DNA from 3 places in the Methylobacterium ajmalii genome. Region 1 is predicted to be linked to each of the others. Evidence: riboswitches for the same ligand, from Rfam matches in the RefSeq annotation. Region 1 holds a riboswitch; each other region holds the start of a gene.
The links. Region 1 has a riboswitch for thiamine pyrophosphate ahead of thiO (glycine oxidase ThiO). Riboswitches for the same ligand answer to the same signal wherever they lie in the genome.

Region 1 (5,039 bases):
GCTTGAGGCGATCCCAATCACTCCGGATCAGCGCTTCCTTCTTTGCCCGACCCCAACCTTTGATGCGCCGCTCCATAGCGATCGCATCCGTGATGCGCTCGAACATTTCGGCATAGACGAGTGTCACGGGTCGGCGCTCGCGGGTGTAGCCAGGATAGGTGCCGGTCTGGTGCTCGCTGAGGCGCTTGTCGAGGGTCTCCCCGCGTGCCGAGCCGACGTAATAGCTGCCGTTGGCGCATCGAAGAATGTAGACGAAGGCATTCATGACGATATGTCTCCGCCTTCTGATTCATAGCAACGGACACCTGATCTCCAACCCCTAACCTCATCCTGAGGTGCGGGCGATCGGAGATCACTGAGCCTCGAAGGAGGGCTCCAGAAGCCGCTGCGATCCCTGTAGCCCTCCTTCGAGGTCAGTCCATCTCTGATGGACTGACACCTCAGGATGATGTCGAGGGTGGGGAAGGAAAAAGCGTCCGCGATGCTGCGCGACCCCATCGAACGATCTCACAACCACTACCCGCCCTGCATGGCGCGCACGATCTCGACGCGGTCGCCCTCGCCGAGCGGCGTCTCGGCCCAGGCGCGCTGGCGCACCACGGCGCCGTTGAGGGCGATGGCGAAACCCTGCGGGCCGGAGAGGTCGAGGTCGGCGGTCTCCTCGCGCCACAGGGCGTCGAGGGTGGCGGCCGCGCTGTCGCGGGGCTCGCCGTTGACGAGGATCTTCATGGGGTCTCGCGGGACGACGGGGTGAAGCGGGCAAGGCCGAAGGGCGCGGCGACCGGCAGCGTCTCGCCGCGCAGGATCAGGGCGGCGACCGCCTCGGCGGTGACGGGGGCGAGCAGGTAGCCGTTGCGGTGGTGGCCGGCGGCGAGCACGAGGCCCGGCCGCGCCTCGCCGAGGATCGGGGCGTCGTCGTCGGAGGTCGGTCGAAAGCCGCTCCAGACGCCGGCCACCCGCATCTCCTCGACGCCCGGAAGCGCCCGGCGGGCGCCCTCCAGCAGCGCGTAGAGCCCGCCGGCGGTGAGGTGGGGGTCGAAGCCGGTCTCCTCCACGGTGGCGCCGACGATCAGCGTGCCGTCGGCCTTCGGGGCCATGTGGACCTGCTCGGTCCAGACGACGTGGGAGAGGTGACCGCTGCGCGGCGTCATCTGCAGCGCCATCGACTGGCCCTTGAGCGGGCGCACCGGCAGGGCGAGATCGGGGATCAGCCCCCCCTCCCCGGCCCAGGCGCCGGAGGCCAGCACCGTGGTACCGGCCCGTAGCGCGCCGGCCGAGGTCTCGATGCCGGTGATCCGCCCGCCCTCGCGGGTGAGCGCCGTGACGGTCGTCTCCTCGACGAGCCGCCCGCCGGCCGCCCGCAGCGCTCGGCGCAGGGCCGCCATCACCCGGGCGGGATCGACCTGGTGGTCGTCGGGGCAGAAGAGGCCGGCGGTGACGGTGGGGCGCAGGCCCGGCTCGCGGGCGCGCACCGCCGGGCCCGACAGCCACTCGGCGGCGAGGCCGTCGCGCCGCTGCAGCTCGTGGCGGAAGCGCAGGCGCTCGACCTCGTCGCGGCCGAGCGCGATCACGAGCGTGCCCTCGCGGCGGTAATCGATGGCGAGGCCGGATTCGGCCTCCAGCTCGTCGCGAAACGGGTGCCAGAGGCGCTGGCTCTCGACGCAGAGCGGCGACAGGCCCTCGCCGCCGGGCTCGTGCTCGGCGGCGGCCGCCAGCATGCCGGTGGCGGCAAGGCTCGCCCCGTCCCCGGCCGTGCCGCGCTCGACCACCGCGACGGCGAGGCCGGCGCGCACCAGCCGCCAGGCGACCGAGAGGCCGATCAGCCCGGCGCCGATCACCGCGACGTCGGCGCGCTCCGGCAGGCGGTCGGTTCCTTCGGAGGTGGCCGGCCCGCTCCGCCGTCCGATCGTCTGCGCCCTGGTCGCGTGCACCCTCGTCTCCACGGTGGCCCGAAGAGAGTTGGACAGCGCCCGGTGGCCGGATGATGCGCGGGGCCTGAGACGGCCTGTCCAATCCCTACGCCGGTATGAGCCGGATCAGGTTCGAAGGATTTCCGCGCCGACCGAGGCCGAAGGGCCTGCAGTCCAGCGGTGTCTCAGCCCCTTGCCGGGGATCTCCCTGGAACGGCCGGAATTTGGCGAGCGGGAGCCGGTTCGTCAACCGCCTGCGACCGCCCGCCGTGCCCGACGGCGCGAAATCGGTAGCCCTCGAATCAGCAACCCTTGCCGGGCCGGTAGATCGCCATCTCCTCGGCGATGCCGTCGAGGGGGTGGGTGCCGAGCAACTCGGGATCGCCCCACAGGAAGTCGACGAAGGGCTTCGACATCAGGAGCGGCTCGGACAGGATCTTGTTGAGCTTGGCGAGCCGGCTCGCCAGATTCACGTCGCGGCCGATCACGGTGAAATCGAGCCGGGCGCCGGAGCCGACATTGCCGTAGGCCGCCTCGCCGTGATGGAGCGCGATGCCGATCTCGATGCGGGTGGGAAAGCGCGCGGCGCGGTTGGCCTCCTCGACGCGCCGCAACGCGGCCTGCGCGGCCGAGAGCGCGCCCTGCGCCGCGCCGCCGAGGTCGTCGCCGCTCTCGCGGAAGATCGCGAGCAGCCCGTCGCCCATGTATTTCAAGACCTCGCCGCCCTCGCTCTCGATCGGCGGCACTAGGCAGTCGAAATAGGTGTTGAGCAATTCCACCGAGGCCTCGGGCGTGAGCGCGTCGGTGAGGTGGGTGTAGCCGCGCATGTCGGCGAACAGGATCGCCGAGCGGATCCGCTCGACCTGGCCGCGGCGGATGAAGCCGGCGAGGATCGCCTGGTGCGGCCCGTCGCCGACATAGACCCGCAGCACGTGGTCGAGCCGGGCGTTGAGGCCGCGCATCTCCATCACGGCCGACAGGGTCGGCACGATGAAGCGCAGGATGGCGAGGTCGTCGTCGCGAAAGCCGCTGGGGTCGCGCGTCGCGAAGGTGACGCCGTTCTTGGTGCCGTTGGTGAAGAACAGCGGCACGGTGATGTAGTGGGTGTAGCCCGCCGCCTTCAGCTCCGGGACGATGCTGAACCGGTCGTCCGGCGTCTGGCGCAGATCGAGGATCAGCCACTGCCCGGTGGCGTAGACATGCGCGAACGGGCTGCGCGAGAGCGCCTTCTCGGTCGCCTCGCCGTGGGGAAAGAGGCGGAAGCTGACGCCGTCCTCCCGAGTCCAGAACCGGCCGACGCCGGAATAGTCGGAGTGCAGGGCGTCGATGGCGGTGGTCGCCCGGTCGACCGGCACGCCGAGGTTGTTCAGCCGCTCGGCCATGCCGGCCAGGAGATCGCCGGATTCCGGCAGCCGCGCGCCCTCGCTGAGCAGCCAGTCGCGCAAGGCCACGCATTCGCGAAACAGGCCGATCGGAATGTCGCTCGCCTCCGACCCGTCCGCCGCGGCCGTGGGCGTCGGAACGGAGTTGAGGCGAGGCTGGTCGTGCATGGCTCTGACATGGGCTTCGCCGTACGGAACGGCAAGGCTTGCGAGGAGGCGATCGAATGGGCCGGCCGACCGTTCCGGCACGGTCGGGCCGGACGGAACCTTGGCGGTGGGAACCGAATCTGGTAGCGATCGGGACGCCCCCGGGACACCATCCCGCCCGGCCGTAAGCGTCTCACGTCAAGCAACGCGCTCCCTGGGTGGTTCCACCGGGCGGGCCGCGTCGCCTCGCTCCGGGCGGATCCATCCGCTTCGAAAGACGCGTCATGCCCTCCCTCATCGTTCCGCGCCGCCTTCCGGCCCGTACCGCGCCGCTGGTGACCGCCTTCCTGCTCTCGATCCTGATGACCTGCGTCGTCTCGGGCATCGCCACCCTGCTCAGCCTCGGGCCCACGCCCGACGCGCTGTGGCACTGGCCCCGCGCCTGGGGCCTCTCCTGGCTCGTCGCCTTCCCGACCCTGCTGCTCGTCCTGCCGCTGGTGCGCCGCGCCGTGGCGCGGATCGTGGCGCCGCTGTAACGGAGAAGGCCCGGGAGGCGGCTGCCTCCCGGGCCTTCTCGGTCCGTGCGGATGTCGGGGCTCAGTTGTCGAGGAAGCTGCGCAGCTTGCGCGACCGGCTCGGGTGCTTGAGCTTGCGCAGGGCCTTGGCCTCGATCTGGCGGATACGCTCGCGGGTCACCGAGAACTGCTGGCCGACCTCCTCGAGGGTGTGGTCGGTGTTCATGCCGATGCCGAAGCGCATGCGCAGCACGCGCTCCTCGCGGGGGGTGAGCGAGGCGAGCACCCGGGTGGTGGTCTCGCGCAAGTTCGACTGGATCGCCGCGTCGATCGGCAGGACGACGTTCTTGTCCTCGATGAAGTCGCCGAGGTGGGAATCCTCCTCGTCGCCGATCGGGGTCTCGAGCGAGATCGGCTCCTTGGCGATCTTAAGGACCTTGCGGACCTTCTCCAGCGGCATCGCCAGCTTCTCGGCCAGCTCCTCCGGGGTCGGCTCGCGGCCGATCTCGTGCAGCATCTGGCGCGACGTCCGGACGATCTTGTTGATCGTCTCGATCATGTGCACCGGGATGCGAATCGTGCGGGCCTGGTCGGCGATCGAGCGGGTGATCGCCTGCCGGATCCACCAGGTCGCGTAGGTCGAGAACTTGTAGCCGCGGCGGTACTCGAACTTGTCGACCGCCTTCATCAGGCCGATGTTGCCCTCCTGGATCAGGTCCAGGAACTGCAGGCCGCGGTTGGTGTACTTCTTGGCGATCGAGATCACCAGTCGCAGGTTCGCCTCGATCATCTCCTTCTTGGCCTGGCGGGCTTCGCGCTCGCCCTTCTGGACCATGTGGACGATCTTCCGGTATTCCTGGATCTCCAGGCCGGTCTCAGAGGCGAGCGAGATGATCTGCTCGCGCAGCGTCAGGATGTTGACCGCGCCGCGCTCGGTGAAGTTCTTCCAGCCCTTGCCGCCGAGCTTGGCCACCCGCTCGACCCAGTGCGGATCGAGCTCGTAGCCCTGGTAGTGGCGCAGGAACTCGTCGCGGGCGACGCCGTGGTTCTCGGCGAGCCGCATCAGGCGGCCCTCGTGCGAGATC
Region 2 (5,039 bases), on a different contig from region 1:
CCCGGCGAGCACCGGGGCGGGCCGGCCGCGGCCGAGCGCCACCGCCTGGTCGCGCAGGGCCTGGAGCGGCGCCGCGATGCCGCGGGCGAAGGCCAGCGCCAGGACCGCCGCGACGGCGGCGAGCATGCCCCCGAGCGCGGCGAACCACACGAGCGAGGCCCGCACGGGCGCCGCCAGCGCCTCCTCGGGCACCCCGACGGCGATGCGCCAGTCCGGCACGCCGGCCCGCGCGTAGGCGATGAAGAGCGGCTCGCCCTCCAGCGACGTGCCGCGCCAGCTCCCCTCCGGGCCGGAAGCCCGGCGCAGGTCGTCGGGCGCCTGGATGCCGGTGAAGCGCTCCGGCGCACGGGTGCGGGTAAGCACCCGGTCGTCGCGGTCGACGACGCTCATCACCCAGTCCTTCGGCACCCCGCCGGAGGCCAGGAGGTTGCGGATCCGGTCGGCCGGCAGGGAGAACGACAGGAGGTAGAGCACCGCCTCGCCGCCCCGGCGCACCACCGGCACCGTCACCCGGAAACGCCCGTCGACCACGCCCGAGACCGCCGGCCGGCCGGCGAGGGCCTGGGCGTCCGCCCCGTCGAGGCGTTCCGGCATCGGCTCGGGGCCGATGTCGATCAGCCGCCGCCCGTCGGGATCGCGCAGGGTCGCCGAGAGGCCGCTGCGCCGCGCCAGTTCCTGCATCTGGTCGCGGAACGCCGTCACGTCGCCGCGCTGGAGCGCGTTCGAAAGGCTCAGCGCCTCCAGCGTGGCGATCAGGCTCGCGACCTCGCGGTCGACCGCCGCCGCCTCCATCCGGGCCCGGCCCAGGGCATCCGCCTCGAGGCGCGCCCTCGCCGCCCCGGCGAACTGCCACAGCACCACGCCGCCGAAGATCAGGATCGGCACCGCCAGGCCGAGGGCGAAGACGACGAGGCGGCGCACGATCGAGCCCGGGCGCGATCGTGCGGGAGCGGGCCGGGCCGGTTCCGGCGGGGCCTTCTGGGCCTGCATCAGCATTCGTGGGTCCTTGCGCCGCGCGCCGGCGCCCGGATCGATCCCCGCGCCCCCGACCGGTCGGGGGCGCGGGGGTCGCGCTCATCCGGCGTCGACGTAGAGTCTCCCGCCCTCGCCCAAGAATTCCGCCGATTTTTGGGCCATGCCGGCCGCGCGGGCCGCTTCGTCGAGCGGTGTGGCCTCGCCGACCACGGCGCTCGCCGCCTCCATCGCCAGCACGTCGGCGCGCAGGTCCTGGGTGATCTTCATCGAGCAGAATTTCGGGCCGCACATCGAGCAGAAATGCGCGACCTTGTGGGCGTCCTTCGGCAGGGTCTCGTCGTGGTAGGCCCGGGCGGTGTCGGGATCCAGCGAGAGGTTGAACTGGTCCTCCCAGCGGAAGTCGAACCGGGCCCGCGACAGGGCGTCGTCCCGGATCTGCGCGGCCGGGTGGCCCTTGGCGAGGTCGGCGGCATGCGCCGCGATCTTGTAGGTGACGACGCCGGTCTTCACGTCGTCGCGGTTTGGCAGGCCGAGATGCTCCTTGGGCGTCACGTAGCAGAGCATCGCGGTGCCGAACCAGCCGATCATCGCCGCGCCGATCCCGGAGGTGATGTGGTCGTAGCCCGGCGCCACGTCGGTGGTCAGCGGGCCGAGCGTGTAGAACGGCGCCTCGCCGCATTCAGCGAGCTGCTTGTCCATGTTGACCTTGATCTTGTGCATCGGGACGTGGCCGGGGCCCTCGATCATCACCTGGCAGCCCTTGCCCCAGGCGACCTTGGTGAGCTCGCCGAGCGTCTCCAGTTCGGCGAACTGCGCCGCGTCGTTGGCATCCGCGATCGAGCCCGGGCGCAGGCCGTCGCCGAGCGAGAACGACACGTCGTACGCTCGACAGATGTCGCAGATCTCCTCGAAACGCTCGTAGAGAAAGGATTCCCGGTGCCCGGCCAGGCACCAGCGCGCCATGATCGAGCCGCCGCGCGAGACGATGCCGGTCACGCGCCGCGCGGTGAGCGGGACGTGGGCGAGGCGCACGCCGGCATGGATGGTGAAGTAGTCCACCCCCTGTTCGGCCTGCTCGATCAGGGTGTCCTTGAACACCTCCCAGTCGAGCTTGAGCGGATCGCCGCCGACCTTCTCCAGCGCCTGGTAGATCGGTACCGTGCCGATCGGCACGGGAGCGTTGCGCAGGATCCAGCCGCGGATGTTGTGGATGTTGCGGCCCGTCGAGAGGTCCATGACCGTGTCGGCGCCCCAGCGGATCGCCCACACCATCTTCTCGACCTCCTCGGCGGCCGAGGAGGTCACCGCCGAGTTGCCGATATTGGCGTTGATCTTGACGAGGAAGTTGCGGCCGATCGCCATCGGCTCGACCTCGGTGTGGTTGATGTTGGCCGGGATGATCGCCCGCCCGCGCGCCACCTCGTCGCGCACGAACTCGGGGGTGATGAAGGGCGGGATCGCGGCCCCGAAGCTTTCGCCGTCGGCGATCTTGCCTTCGGCCTGGGCCAGCATCGCCTCGCGGCACAGGTTTTCGCGGTGGGCGACGTAGATCATCTCCTCGGTGACGATCCCGGCCCGGGCGAACTCGTACTGCGTGACGAGCTGGCCGGGCGCCCCGCGCCGCACGGTGCGGGTGGCCGGGCACGGCGCCACCAGCCGGTCCTCGGCCACGAAGCCGTTATCCTCCGGCTTGACCGCCCGGGGCGCCACCGCCCCGTAGCCGCGGGCGGCGAGCCAGCCGGCGCGGATCTCGGGCAGCCCGGCGGAGAGATCGATGCGCGCGTCGGTCTCGGTATAGGGGCCGGAGGGATCGTAGACCCGCACCGGGGCCTCGCCCGGGTCCGTCAGCGCGATCTCGCGGTAGGGCACGCGCAGGTCGGGGCGCTCGCGCGGGGCCGCATAGGCCTTCACCGAGCCGGTGACCGGCCCCGTGGTGACGGTCTTCGGAAGATCCTTGGGAAGATCTTCGGGAGGAAGAGTGTGGGCGGGGATCGGTGCGTTCATGGATCTCTCCCTGGGAGACGATCCGGCCTCGAGGCGCGAGGACGCACGGGTCACGTCGGTCATGGCAGGTTCCCGTCCCTCCGCCGGTACGAACCGGATCAGGTTCAAGGGTCAGGACGCGCGCTCGTCCAGTCTCAGCCCCCGTTGGCGGGGCTCCCCTCGGTAACGGGATCAATCTCCCGCCAGGTGCGAGGTTTGTCAATCGCCGGTCCGAGGGGTGCGGCCGGGAGGGACGGCCTGGTGTCCGGGACGCTGCGGCATCGGTTCTCCCGTGCCGTCGCCCGCGCGGCCTTGCACCCCGCCCGCCCGGCGACCCAGATACGGATCACTCACACCCGCCCTTGCAGAGGAGCAGGCCTTGGGACGCCGAGAGCGGCGCTGGAACGACGACGACCCCTCGACCCATGGCCCGGCCACCCGCCCGGCGGTGATCTGCCCGCTCTGCGAGCGGCCGATCCCGCCCGGCGCCCGCCAGAGCCGGCACCACCTGACGCCGAAGCTGAAGGGCGGCACCCACGGCGAGACCGTGCAGCTGCACCAGATCTGCCACTCGGCGATCCATGCCCGGCACAGCGAGGCGGAGCTGGCGCGGCGCCTGAGCGACGTCGAGAGCCTGCGGGCCGAGCCCGAGATCGCCCGCTTTCTCGCCTGGGTGCGGACGAAGCCCGACGACTTCCACGCCGCGACGCGGATGACCCGGACGCGGCGGGAGACGAAGCGCAGCGTTCGGTAGCGGAAGGCTCGCCGCGGCCGATCAGGGTGAATCCGATCTTGCGCGGTTCGGTGCGATTCGCGGGATCGGGCCCGATCCGATCTTTACGTCTCCCTGGCAGCCTTCCGGCCGAACCTCCGGAGACGCCCGATGTCCGCCCGTCCCAACACCGAACCCGCCCTCTCGGTCCGGCCGGACGATCCGGTGCGCCCGCGCATCGATGCCTCCCCTGGCCGCCTCGCCTGGGTCGACGTCGCCAAGGGCATCTGCATCATCCTCGTCGTGATGATGCACTCCACCCTCGGGGTCGGCGAGGCGATGGGCGGCGAGGGCTTCATGCATCACGTCGTGGAGTTCGCCAAACCGTTCCGGATCCCGGACTTCTTCCTGCTCTCCGGCCTGTTCGTCGGCCGGGTCGTCGATCGCGACTGGCGCCTCTTCGCCGACCGGCGCATCGTCCACTTCGCGTATTTCTACCTGCTGTGGATGGTGCTCCAGTCGGCGGTGAAGTACGGCCAGATCACCGATGGCGCCGGGCCCGGCGCCTTCCTGGCCCATCTCGCCCACGGCTTGGTCGAGCCCTACTCGACCCTGTGGTTCATCTACCTGCTGGCGGTGTTCTCGGTCGTCGTGAAGCTCCTGCGGCGGCTGCCCTGGCCGGTGCTGCTGATCGGCGCGGCGCTGCTCCAGCTCGCCCCGGTCCATACCGGCTCGACCCTGATCGACGAGTTCTGCGACCGGCTGGTCTACTTCGTCGCCGGCTACCTGTTCGCCACCCGGATCTTCGCCCTGGCCGACTGGGTGCGGGCGCGCTCCGGCCTCGCGCTCCTCGGCCTCGCCGCCTGGGCGTCGCTCGAGGCGCTCCTCGTCTTCACGCCGACCGGGCTGACCTCCCACCCGACGCTCGCGAGCCTGCCGGTGGTGAGCCTGATGCTCGGCGCCGCAGGCGCGCTCGCCATCGTGGCAACCGCTGCGCTCCTCACTCGGGCCGGCGGTCCGGTGACCGCGGCCCTGCGGGCCTGCGGCGAGCGCTCGATCGTGATCTACCTCGCCTTCTTCCTGCCGATGGCGGCCCTGCGCACGGCGCTCGTGCGCAGCGGCGTGATCGAGGATATCGGCCTCGTCGCGCTGCTGGTGACGCTGACCGCGGTAGTGGTCCCACTCGCCATCGAGCGGGTCGTCCGCCACACCCCGGCCCGCTTCCTGTTCCGCCGCCCGGCTGCCGTCCACCTCGTCGGCGAGGATGGCGGCCGCCCGGCGCCGCGCCTCGCCCCGGCGCCGACGGCCTGACCGCGTTCGGTCCGGGCGCCCCCTCGGCCAAGCTCTCGGCCGGCCGAATCACGCGAAC
Region 3 (5,039 bases), on a different contig from region 1:
TGAGGCCGTCCGACGGGTCCGTTCAATGCCGCGAGGACTGTCGCAACAGAAGCGCGCCATCCAGGGCGACGATCCCCGCCCTCGCTCGCAGCACGGTTTCAGAGCCTGTTCGACCGATAGATATACTCTAATCCAATAAGTAACCTCATCCTGAGGTGTTAGTCGATCAGTGATCGACTGACCTCGAAGGAGGGCTCCAGAAGCCTCCGAGATCACTGGATCCCTCCTTCGAGGCTCACTGCGTTCGCACCTCAGGATGAGGGGGAGGGTAGGATAGAGAATCCCCTCGCGATTGCGTCGTCACACGTTAAACAGGCTCTCGGAGGGGGAGCGCGGGCACCCGGCCCTCGGCGCCATACGCGAGGTCGGCGACGCGGGCGGCGTCGCGTAGAGTCACCCGATGTTCCGTCCGGGAGCACGCATCCCGGCGCGAGACACCTCGCCGGGGTTTCCCACCGGGAGACCGGGCGCAGGCGCCCGGCACGCTCGACGGAGCCCCCGCTTCGTGCTGTATCGCCCCCGGCCGGGGCGCTCTACGGCGCGAGCCGGATCGCGCCCGTCCCGGGCCCCGTGGAGCGGAAGAGCCATCATCGTGTCGAATGCCCCGCAAGCGCCCGATCGGACGAAGGGCCTGCGCCGCGTCGTCCGGAGCACGCTGGCCGGCCAGCTCACCTCGGAGATCCGGGCGGCCATCCTCGACGGGCAGTTTCCGGCGGGCGGGCAGCTGAACGAGATGGCGCTCGCGGGCCAGTTCGGCGTGAGCCGCGGCCCCGTGCGCGAGGCGATCCAGCGCCTGGTCCAGGAGGGCCTGCTGCGCGCGGAGCCCCATCGCGGGGTCTTCGTCCTCGACCTCGCCGACGACGACGTCGTCGACATCTACTTCACCCGCAAGTCCCTCGAGATCGCGGCGATCCGCCGGGTGATGACCGAACCCCGCCGCACCGCCCTGGCGCGGGAGCTGAGGGAGCTGACCGACCGGATGGCCGTTCTCCTCGGCACCGGCGACTGGGCCGAGATCGCCGACCTCGACCTGCACTACCACCGGCGCATCGTCGAGGAGGCGCGCAGCGAGCGCCTGTCCCGCAGCTACGACACCCTCCAGGCCGAGACCCGCCTGTGCCTGCGGCTCATGATGGCGGGCTATCGCCAGAACCGGGCGCTCATCGAGGAGCACGAGCGCCTGGCCCGCTTCATCGGCGACGGGCACCCGGACGAGACCGAGGCGGAGATGGACGCCCATTTCGGGGACCCCGTCCGCATCCTGGAGCGCGGCCGGACGGCGATGCGCGAGGCCCCCGACCTCCCGGGCCTCAGCCGCGCGCCGGAATCCGCGCGATCGCCTTGATCTCGAAGGCGAAGCCCGCGAGCCACGTCACCCCGACGGCGGTCCAGTTCGGGTAGGGCGGCGCGCCGATCACCCGGTCGCGCACCCGCATCACCGCGTCGAACTGCGCCTCCGGGTCGGTGTGGAAGGTCGTGACGTCGACAACGTCGTCGAAGGTGCAGCCCGCCGCATCCAGCACGTCGTCGAGCCGCGCGAAGGCGCGGGCGACCTGCGCCTCGAAATCCGGCTCGGGCGAGCCGTCCTCGCGGCTGCCGACCTGGCCGGAGACGAACAGCAAGTCGCCGGAGCGGATCGCCGCCGAGTAGCGGTGCTTGTCGTAGAGCGCCTGCCGGCCGGGCGGGACGATCGCGTCGCGGGTCGAACGGGTCTGCGCCATGGACTGCTCCTCGGGACCACGATTTGGTATACGGGCCGTATGCGATTGAGCATGGATACGTGCCGTATGTCAAATTACATACGCGGCGTATGCCGATGGAGGTGGATCGGGTGGCGGGACGACGCGCGCAGATGATGGAGGAGACGCGGGCCAGGCTGATCCAGGCCGCCCGCCAGGCCTTCGCCACGAAGGGTTTCGCGGCGTCCTCGATGGACGACCTGACCGCCGCGGCCGGGCTGACGCGCGGCGCGCTCTATCACAATTTCGGCGACAAGAAGGGCCTGCTTCAGGCGGTCGTCGACCGGATCGACGCCGAGATGGCGGCGCGCCTGGCCGTCGTCGGCGAGCGGGCGGAGACCCCGTGGCAGGGCCTCCTCGACGAGTACCGCGCCTATATCGAGATGGCGCTGGAGCCGGAGATCCAGCGCATCGTGCTCCTCGACGGGCCGGCGGTGCTGGGCGATCCCTCGACCTGGCCGAGCCAGAATGCCTGCCTGGCCGAGACGACGCGCCGCATCCGGGCGCTCGTCGCCGAGGGCGCGATCCCGCCCGTCGATCCGGAGGCGGCGGCGCGCCTCCTCAACGGCGCCTCGCTCCACGCCGCCCTCTGGATCGCGGCGTCGGACGCGCCGGAGGCGACCCTGGCCAAGGCTCTCGACGCCTTCCGGCGCCTCGCCGAGGGGCTGGCGCGGGTGTGAGTCCTCTCCTTGACACCCGCCCCACCGCCCCCCACTCTCCGACCTTCCCAGGGGAGCCTCGCGAGGAGGCTGAGATTCCGCCGGCCCGGACCCGTCCGGGCGCCGCGGTGACCCTATGAACCTGATCCGGGTCATGCCGGCGGAGGGATGCGGGACCGGCACGGCCGCCATGCGCCGCCACGAGGGCGCCGCCGCCAGCCGTCTTTTCGCGCAGGATCTCACGCCCGGCACGGCCGACGCCCACGATGGGGCGCGAGGTGGCCGTGATGTCGCAAGCGGAGATCGTCGAGGCCCTGATCGACTTCATCGGTCGGCCGGGGGCGGACGAGGCGGAGTTCGAGGCGATGGCGCTGCGGCTCTTCGCCCACCAGTACGCGCACAACGCCCCCTATCGCCGCTTCGCCCAGGCGCGCGGGCGCACGCCGCTCGCCGTCCGGCGCTGGCGCGACATCCCGGCGGTCCCGATCAAGGCGTTCAAGGACCTCACCCTGAGCTGCTGCCCGGCCGACGAGGCCGAGCGGGTGTTCATGACGAGCGGCACCACCGGCAGCGGGCGCGGCCGCAGCTACCACCCGACGCTCGCGGTCTACGACCGCTCGATGCTCGAGGGCTTCGCCGCCCGGGTGATGCGCGGGCGCGACACGATCCGCATGGGCTTCCTGTTTCCCGACGAGGCGGCACTCCCGAACTCGTCGCTCGCCCATTACCTGGCGCTGGCGCGTGAGCGTTTCGGGACGCCGGACAGCGCGGTCTTCGTCGGCCCTTGCGGGCTCGACCTCGACGGGCTGCTGGCGGCGCTCGCGGAGGCGGAGACCTCGGGCGAGCCCTATGCGCTGCTTGGCGCCACCTACGCCTTCGTGCCGGTGATGGACGCCCTCGCGGCGCAGGGCCGCCGCATCGCCCTGCCACCCGGCAGCTTCCTGTTCGACACCGGCGGCTTCAAGGGCCAGTCGCGGGAGATCGAGCCCGACGCCTTCTACGACGGACTCTCGCGGACCTTCGGAGTGCCGCGCGAGGCCTGCCTCAACATGTACGGCATGACCGAGCTGAGCACCCAGTTCTACGACGACGGCAACGCGGCCTGCCCGCCGGTGAAGTCCGGCCCGCACTGGATCCGCAGCCGCGTCGTCGATCCGCTGACCGGCCAGGACCTGCCCGAGGGCGAGACCGGCGTGCTGGTCCACCACGACCTCGCCCATTTCAACTCGGTCTCGGCGATCCTGACCGAGGATGCCGGGGTGATCGTGCCGGGCGGCTTCCGGCTGCTCGGCCGGGTCGAGGGCTCGGCCTCCCGCGGCTGCTCGGTCGCGGTGGCCGAGTTCCTGGCCGCCGCGCAAGGATGAACGACCAGGGGATGAGCGCGGTCGAGGAGGCCGGCTACCTTCCGGGGCCGTTCGCCGGGCTGGCCGGCCGGCGGGTCGTCGTGCACCGAGCCTGGGGCGAGACGGTCGCGGTCGCCCTGCCGGTGCTCGACGAGGCCCAGGCCCGGTCGCTCTGCGCCCATATCCGGGCCCGCGCCCGCGACACCCTGCGGGGCATGGAGACCGCCCGCATCGTCGCGGCGATCGACCGGGCGAGCGCCTGCCTCCTCGACCGCACGCACCCCTCTCGCCGCAAGGCCGAGGCGCTGCTGCCGGTCGTCACCGGCTACGATCCCGAGACCGTGCGGCTCGGCCTGACGCGCTACCTCAAGACCTTCCGGCGGCCGCAGCTCCTGCGCTTCCTCGCCGAGGACTTTTCCGATCCGGGGGTGCTCGACGGCTTCCGGCCGGCGGTGAAGGGCGGGTTCACGCGGGCGCGCGGGCCCGACCTGCTGCTGCACGTCTGGGCCGGCAACGTTCCGGCCCTACCGCTATGGAGCCTCGTCGCCGGGCTACTGGTCAAGGCCGGCAGCATCGGCAAGCTCGCCTCCGCCGAGCCGCTCACCGCCGGCTGGTTCGCGCAGGCGGTCGCCGAGGCCGATCCCGAGCTCGGCGAGTGCCTGGCGATGACCTGGTGGAAGGGCGGAGAGGGCGGCGTCGAGGCGACGTTCCTCGAAGCCGCCGACTGCGTCATGGCTTATGGCGGCGATGCCACCCTGGCGGCGTTGCGCGCCAGGGTGCCGGTCTCCACCCGGTTCCTGCCGCACGGCCACCGCATCGGCTTTGCCATGATCGGCCGCGAGGCGCTCGACAGCCGCCGCGCCGGCGCCGCCGCGCAGGCCGCCGCCCAGGACGTGGTGCGCTACGAGCAGCAGGGCTGCTACGCGCCGCAGATGCTGTTCGTCGAGCGCGGCGGGCCGGTGGCGCCGGACGAGTTCGCCCGCCACCTCGCCCACGCGCTCGCGGCGCTCGCCGCCCGCCACCCGCGCAGACACCTCGATCCGGGCGAGGGCGCCGCCATCGCGGCCTGGCGCAGCGGCCACGAGATGCGGGCACTCGACGACGCCGGCACCGTGCTCCTCGGCGATCCGGAGGATTCCTGGAGCGTCGTCCATCTCGACGCGCCCGTGCCCTTGAGCCCGTCCGGCCTCAACCGCACCGTCGCGGTGGTGGCGGTCGACGACCTCGCCGAGGTGCCGGCCCTGGTGGCGCCCCACCGCGCCTATCTCCAGAGCGCGGGCCTCGCCGCCGCCCCCGCC

Region 2: another riboswitch for thiamine pyrophosphate. It lies ahead of thiC (phosphomethylpyrimidine synthase ThiC); the one in region 1 lies ahead of thiO (glycine oxidase ThiO).
Region 3: another riboswitch for thiamine pyrophosphate. It lies ahead of V3T34_RS12675 (LuxE/PaaK family acyltransferase); the one in region 1 lies ahead of thiO (glycine oxidase ThiO).

Annotation. Positions count from the first base shown of each region.
Region 1 is NZ_JAZFXT010000066.1:244-5,282, forward strand. It holds gene V3T34_RS26945 (GIY-YIG nuclease family protein) at 1-265, opposite strand, end outside; gene thiS (sulfur carrier protein ThiS) at 517-729, opposite strand; gene thiO (glycine oxidase ThiO) at 726-1,931, opposite strand; TPP riboswitch at 1,996-2,129, opposite strand; gene V3T34_RS26960 (adenylate/guanylate cyclase domain-containing protein) at 2,213-3,460, opposite strand; gene V3T34_RS26965 (DUF2798 domain-containing protein) at 3,724-3,975, shown strand; gene rpoD (RNA polymerase sigma factor RpoD) at 4,037-5,039, opposite strand, start outside.
Region 2 is NZ_JAZFXT010000023.1:173,323-178,361, reverse strand. It holds gene V3T34_RS09755 (ATP-binding protein) at 1-126, opposite strand, end outside; gene thiC (phosphomethylpyrimidine synthase ThiC) at 1,075-2,979, opposite strand; TPP riboswitch at 3,038-3,149, opposite strand; gene V3T34_RS09745 (HNH endonuclease family protein) at 3,338-3,712, shown strand; gene V3T34_RS09740 (acyltransferase family protein) at 3,842-4,981, shown strand.
Region 3 is NZ_JAZFXT010000026.1:215,744-220,782, reverse strand. It holds gene fhuF (siderophore-iron reductase FhuF) at 1-3, shown strand, start outside; gene V3T34_RS12690 (GntR family transcriptional regulator) at 593-1,345, shown strand; gene V3T34_RS12685 (RidA family protein) at 1,311-1,721, opposite strand; gene V3T34_RS12680 (TetR/AcrR family transcriptional regulator) at 1,817-2,419, shown strand; TPP riboswitch at 2,469-2,567, shown strand; gene V3T34_RS12675 (LuxE/PaaK family acyltransferase) at 2,686-3,762, shown strand; gene V3T34_RS12670 (acyl-CoA reductase) at 3,774-5,039, shown strand, end outside.